One region of the Caballeronia sp. LZ029 genome, then DNA from elsewhere that is predicted to be linked to it. Evidence: predicted binding sites of a transcription regulator. Region 1 holds the regulator's gene; each other region holds the start of a gene.
The links. The regulator FliA, encoded in region 1, starts transcription of late flagellar genes. The targets are predictions, from matches to a motif close to CTAAAGTTTNNNNNNNNNNNGCCGNTA.
Positions count from the first base shown of each region.

Region 2: a site for FliA is predicted at 743-769, ahead of motA (flagellar motor stator protein MotA). Genes of this name have one in related genera too.
Region 3: a site for FliA is predicted at 991-1,017, ahead of flgM (flagellar biosynthesis anti-sigma factor FlgM). Genes of this name have one in related genera too.

Region 1 covers NZ_JARUXO010000001.1:3,018,243-3,020,507, reverse strand. The annotation lists gene QCE73_RS14250 (flagellar biosynthesis protein FlhG) at 1-784, shown strand, start outside; gene QCE73_RS14245 (RNA polymerase sigma factor FliA) at 800-1,534, shown strand; gene QCE73_RS14240 (GGDEF domain-containing protein) at 1,536-2,265, opposite strand, start outside.
Region 2 covers NZ_JARUXO010000004.1:618,655-620,919, reverse strand. The annotation lists gene QCE73_RS28790 (helix-turn-helix transcriptional regulator) at 1-601, opposite strand, end outside; gene motA (flagellar motor stator protein MotA) at 864-1,736, shown strand; gene motB (flagellar motor protein MotB) at 1,755-2,265, shown strand, end outside.
Region 3 covers NZ_JARUXO010000093.1:436,576-438,840, reverse strand. The annotation lists gene QCE73_RS36025 (CHAD domain-containing protein) at 1-863, shown strand, start outside; gene flgM (flagellar biosynthesis anti-sigma factor FlgM) at 1,047-1,352, shown strand; gene QCE73_RS36015 (cupin domain-containing protein) at 1,368-1,868, opposite strand; gene QCE73_RS36010 (sulfite exporter TauE/SafE family protein) at 1,968-2,265, opposite strand, start outside.

The sequences.
Region 1 (2,265 bases):
GCTGTCCGTGCACGGCAAGGATGTGCTCGTGATCGACGAGCATCAGGACGCGGGATCGGTGAGCCGCATGCTGGGTTTGTCCGATGCAGGCGCGCTCGCCGCGGTGATGTCCGGCCGCCGCGCGCTCGCCGATGTCGTCGAGCGCACGCCGTTCGGCTTCTCGCAGATCGCCGCACCGCGCGACGAGCGCATCAGCCATGACGCCGCGCAGTGCCGCGCATTGCTCGATGGTCCGGCCGACATCGTTCTGATCGATGCGCAACTGGACCGTCACGGCGCGCTGTCGACGCTCGCGGCTCAGGCGCATGACTTTCTCATCGTGACGCGGGTAGCCGCGTCGGCGATCACCGAGGCGTATGCGTGCATGAAGCGGCTGCATTACGCCCATGCGATCGGCCAGTTCCGCGTGCTTATCAATCACGTGCAGAACCCGGCTGACGCGGCGGTCGCGTTCGACAACCTGTCGGGCGTCGCGAGCCGGTATCTGGCCGTGTCGCTCGTGCAGGCAGGGTATGTGTCCGAGGATGCGCGCGTCGCTCGGGCAAAGGAACTCTCACGCTGCGCAGTCGAAGCGTTCCCGGCCACGGCCGCGGCCCGCGACTACCGCGCGATCGCGGCGGAGCTCCTCCACTGGCCGATGCGTCCCGCGCCGTACATGCGCGCGGCGAACGGCCAGCCAGACGCGCGAATTCCGGTTGGCGACTCTGAACAGGGCGGGCGGGAGGCGGCGCATCGTGTGGCCGCGCTTCACGACTTTGCAATGAGCAGCACGGCGTCGATGTGATCAAGATAGGTGACCATGATGTATAACGCCCAAGGCAAACTCTCACAGTCGGACGTCCTGACGAAATATGCGCCGCTCGTTCGTCGGCTGGGGCTTCAGCTCGTCGCCAAGATGCCGGCGAGCGTCGATCTCGACGATCTCATCCAGGCCGGCATGATCGGTCTGCTGGACGCGGCGAGCCGCTACAAGGAAGATCAAGGCGCGCAATTCGAAACCTACGCGAGCCAGCGCATTCGCGGCGCGATGCTCGACGAGCTGCGCGCCAACGACTGGCTGCCGCGCAGCATGCGCAAGACGTCGCGCGAAGTGGAATCGGCGGTGCATAAGGTCGAGCAGAACCTCGGCCGCTCCGCGAGCGAGACGGAGATCGCCGAGCACATGAAGATGCCGCTCGACGAATATCAGTCGATGCTCCAGGATCTGCACGGCAGCCAATTGATCTACTACGAAGACTTCGACCGTTCCGCCGACGACGAGCCGTTCCTCGACCGCTATTGCGTCGATCGCTCGGACCCGCTTTCGGCGCTGCTCGACGACAGCCTGCGCGGCGCGCTGATCGAAGCGATCGACAAGCTGCCCGAGCGCGAGAAGCTGCTGATGAGCCTCTACTACGAACGCGGCCTGAACCTGCGCGAAATCGGCGCAGTGATGGAAGTGAGCGAGTCGCGCGTGTGCCAGTTGCACAGCCAGGCGGTCGCGCGTCTGCGCACGAAGCTGCGCGAGCAGGCGTGGACGAGCGTCGAGGCCTGATTCAGCTCGTTTCGAAGTCGCGCGTTTCGGCGAAGACCGTTTTCCCTTCGCCGAGACTTTTCGCGCGATACATCGCACGATCGGCGGCACGCAGCACGGCGGTGATGCCGGATTGCTGCGCGCTCGTCGCGCTGGAAAGCAGACACGCGCCGATGCTCGCCGATACCGACACCGGCCGCTCCTGCACCGATGTCATCGCGCCGAGAATCGAGTGAATGCTGTCGGCCACCGACAGCACCGCCGCGCGGTCGCGCACCTGATGCGCAAGCACGACGAACTCGTCGCCGCCCAGACGCGCGATGGTGTCGGACTTGCGCATGCGCTTCGCGAGCGATTGCGCGAAGGCCTGCAGCAGCATGTCGCCGACGGCGTGACCGTAGGTATCGTTCACTTCCTTGAAGCCGTCGAGATCGATGAGAAGGAGCGCGGTGGCATCGTCGCCATCGGTTTCGCGCGCGGTCATCGCACGATCGACGATCCGTTCGAGCGCGTATCGGTTGGACAGGCCCGTGAGCGGATCGGTCGATGCCTGACGCGCGAGATCGCGATTCGCATTGCCGAGGCGATCGACGAGCACGCTCAAATACACCGATGCGCCCAGCACGCTCAATCCCAGCCCGATCGCGGCGGGAAGATTGGCGCGCCACCACGGCTGCCAGACGCCGAGCGCCATCACGACGACGAGCGCCGTCGCGCATGACACCGCGAGCGTGCGCTTGCCGTAACGGCAT
Region 2 (2,265 bases), on a different contig from region 1:
GCGCGGGATACGCTTCGAGTTCCGCGAAGAGCGCGGCGAGCGTCGCGTCGCCGGAAACGTCGATCTGCCGGCGCAGACGCGCGAGCAGATGCGCGCGCCACTCGTGCCAGTTGTCGATCACATCGGCGAGACCTTGCGGATGCATCGACAGACGCAGCACGTTAACCGGCGGCGCGAGCAGTCCTTCATCCGCCGATGCGACGAGCGGCGCGAACGCCGCGTTGGCCGCGACCATCGTCCAGTGACGATCGACGGCGAGCGCAGGATACGGCTCGTGCCCCTTCAACACGAGATCGACCGCTCGGCGCGCGGCGGCGAGTTGCGGATCGGCGAGCGCGCGTTCGCGATACAGCGGCGCATAACCAGCGGCGACGAGCAACGTATTGCGCTCGCGCAGCGGCACGTCGAGTTGCTCGGCGAGGCGCATGAGCATCTCGCGGCTCGGCAGCGAGCGGCCCGATTCGACGAAGCTCAGATGACGCGTGGAAACGTCCGCGACGCCGGCGAGATCGAGCTGGCTCAGGCGCCGTCGCTGGCGCCATTCGCGCAACAGCGTGCCGACGCTCGATTGCATGGCGGAGTGTGCAAGGGTCGAGTTCATGCGACCGATGTTAGACGAAGCCCGTGCGCGCGATCCATTACCTGCGACGTAATCGCGTCGAACGGCATGAGGCTGCGTTGACGAACGAGCGTAAGATTTACTTCGCAAACCTTTGCGCAGAAAAAGTTGCGCGCGTCACCCTAAATGTCCGGTGCTTAAAAGCCGATAAGCCCCACAACAAGCGAACAATGCGTCGCGAGCCGTGCGCGCCTCAATCCCGAGCACGCACGGCTCGCGGCGCCCGGACATTTGCGGAGAAAACATGTTTGTCATCATCGGATGGGTCCTGGTTATCGGCTCGGTGATCGGAAGCTTCATCGGCGTCGGCGGCCACCTCGCGGCCCTCGTGCAACCGTTCGAGCTGCTGTGTATTTTCGGCGCGGCGATCGGCGCGTTCGTCGTATCGAATCCCACGGCCACGCTCAAGAAAACCCTGCAATCCATTCCGAAGGCCTTCAAGGGCGGCGGCTACTCGAAAGAGAAGTATCTCGCGCTGATCGCGCTGCTCTACGAACTGCTTCAGAAGGCGCGCAAGGAAGGGATGATGGCGCTCGAAGCCGATGTCGACGCGCCCGAGTCCAGCCCGGTCTTTCAGAAGTACGAGCACGTGATGGCCGATCATCATCTGCTCGATTTCATCGTCGACTATCTGCGGATGATGTCGGCGGGCAACGTCAACGCGCTCGAAATGCAGGATCTGATGGACGAGGAACTCGAGACGCATCACACCGAAAGCGCTGTCGCGGCCAATGCGATCCAGAAGATGGCGGACGGCCTGCCCGCGTTCGGTATCGTCGCGGCGGTGATGGGCGTCGTGCACACGATGGGCTCGGTCGGTGCAGCGCCCGCGGTGCTCGGCGAGATGATCGCGGGTGCGCTCGTCGGCACGTTCCTCGGCATTCTGCTGGCCTATGGTTTCATCGGCCCGCTCGCGGATCTGCTCAACGCCAAGGGCGCGGCCGAAGCGAAGCCGTTCCAGTGCGTGAAGTCCGTGCTGCTCGCATCGATGAACGGCTATGCGCCGACGATCGCTGTCGAGTTCGGCCGCAAGGTGCTCTTCACCGCCGACCGTCCGAGCTTCAAGGAACTCGACGACGCGGTGCGCGCAACCAAGATGCCGAAGTCGGCTTCCTAACTTCACGGCATAGACATCATGGCTGAGAAACCATCACGCGATCCGCTGCAATCAGTGCTTGCGCCTACCGTCGTCGTGAAGCGCAAGAAGAAGGCGCACGGCCACGGTCATCATGGCGGCGCGTGGAAGATCGCCTACGCCGACTTCGTCACCGCGATGATGGCGTTCTTTCTGCTGATGTGGCTGCTCGGCTCGACTTCGAAGTACGACAAGGAAGGCATCGAGCAGTACTTCAATACGCCGCTCTCCGCGCTCTTTGGCAACGATGGCGGCGCGTCGGCGCATACGAGCGTCATCACAGGCGGCGGCAAGGACTTGTCGAGCACGCGTCCGGGTGAAGGCAAGAAGAGCCAGGCGCAGCCCGTGCCGCAATCGATCGCGCGCGCGGCCGTCGCGATGGAAGACTTGCAGAAGCTGCAGCAACTCAAGCAGAAGCTGATGGCGCTCATCGAGCAGATGCCCGCGTTGCGCGCGTTCAAGGATCAGATTCGCATCGCGATCACGAGCGAAGGATTGCGCATCGAGATCG
Region 3 (2,265 bases), on a different contig from region 1:
AGGAAGGCCGACGACCGGCCGATTCATCGACAGCCGACACGGAATCAATAGCGAGCACGTTTTCATCATTGGCGGCGCCCGTCGTTGCCGAAGCCGTGCGGCGAGCACGAGAAGTCGCCACGGATTGCGATGCCGAAGCATTCCATCAACTACGCGTCGCATTCAGAAAACTGCGTGCCTTGTACTGGGCTTATTCGCCTTATCTCGGCGAAGAAGCGACCGCGCACGCTACCGAAGAGTTCAAGCGCCTGGCCGCCGTGGCCGGTGGCACGCGAGACTGGGATATCGCCGGCGATCTTCTGAAAGCCGCGCAGGCGTCGCGTGCATCGATGGGCCTTCTCGTGGCAGCCGCGAGACAAAAGCGGGCGCAGGCAGTGGTGCATAGCCAGACGATGATCAAGAGCGATGATGTCGAGTCGTTCCTCAACGACGTCCTGCTTCGCGCGCAGAACGCGCTGGCGTCGAGCTGCAATGATCTTCCGATTCGAGACTTCGCGGAGGATCGCGTTCGCCGGGCAGAGCGCGCGCTGAAGAAGCGCAGCAAATATGCATCGCGTAACGAGACTGCCCACGAAGAAGATCTCCACGACGTTCGCAAGGCCGGCAAGAAGCTGCGCTATCTGCTCGAGTTTTTTCAGCCCGTGATCAAGGGCGGACACGATCGCACGATCAAGGAGCTGACGTCGGTGCAGAACAAGCTCGGCCAGTTCAACGACATCGCCGCAAGCGAAATGCTGATTCGCGACGCGTCATTCGAGGACGTTCCGCCCGAAGTCGTGCAGGAGTCGCTGCAATGGCTGGAGAAGCAGAAGGGCCGGCGCATGCGCGCTGCGGCGCGACGCGTTCGAGCCATCGCGAGTTGACCCGATCGCCCTTGTGTGGCTTTGCTCACACTTTGTTTCAATTTGTTTCAAACGACTGAGACGCCCGCCCGGCAAGGCTTCGCGGGGTGCGGCGAGCGTCGGGATCGGTCACGCGTTCCCGTGCATGGTGAAGATTTCAAACCCCGGACCGTTAAAGGATTCAACACGTCGGGAGTAGACACCATGAAGATCGAATCCAGTAACTACACAGTCGCAACCGTCCAGAGCGACACGCAACGCGCGACGAACAACGGCGATGCGAAGGCCGCCGTGCAACCGGTGAGCGCCGCCGGTGCGCAGAACTCGACGGTGAGTCTGTCGTCCATGTCCGCGCTGGGCGAATCGAGCGGCTCCGACATCGATACGGCCAAGGTCGAGTCGATCAAGGCCGCGCTGCGTGACGGTAGCTACAAGATCGATTCGGGCAATATCGCGGACGGCATGCTGAGCACCGCGCGCGACCTGCTGCAAGCGAGAAGCCGCATTTGATCGCGCGTACGCCGATTACACGCTTAATGCGTCGGGGGCGAGTTCGGCGGGCCTCGTGAGCGGCGGACCGACAAACTCGATGCGCCACTCGTCGCCGAATGCTTTCAATACCGCCGGGTCCGGCGAACCATTCGCCATCACGTCACCGAGTTCGCTGAAAAAACGGGTGGCGTCCCAGCCGGGCGTGACCAGCACCAGCATCCGCGACGGTCGATCGTCGATATTGATGAAGCGGTGCGTGGTGCCTTGTTTCGCGACTATCGTCTCGCCTGCGCTGACGATGGTCTGCTTTCCGTCCACGTCGAAAAGATAACGGCCTTGCACGACATGAAAGACTTCCGTCTCGATCTCATGCCGATGCTGCGGCGGGCCGAATCCGGGTTGGTCTGTTGTTTCCAGTAGCGTCGCCGATGCTCCGGTCGCTTTCGAAGCAATGCGTACTTGAATGCTGAGCCCGATGGCCGGAATATCGATAGGGGCTGCATTCTGCTCGCCGTGCAGGAAATCTGTTTTCATGACGTTTCTCCTTGAATCGGGGTGCGGGGTCCGCGGCCCGGTCGACTTCATGATGTCGGCGGCGACTTAGCTCAGAATTACTGCGAGGCGCGTCTTCGATCAGTGCAGCAAGTGAGCGAAATAACGGATCGACAGGTTAGCCAGCTCGCCCACGATCACGACGATGAGAAGGCCCACTATCCAGCGCCGCGCCTGCTCGGAGATGGCGAGCCGCGCACCCAGCAGGCCACCGGCGACGCTGCCGAGCGCCATGATGCCGCCCGTCGTCCAGTCGACGCTCTCGTGCCCGGCGAAGATTGCCATCGCTACCGCGGTCGCCGTGGCGGTCGCGAAATTTCTGAGCGCGTTCGCCTCGGGCAGCGCGAAGTCCGCCGCCAGGACGAGCACGAGCAGCATG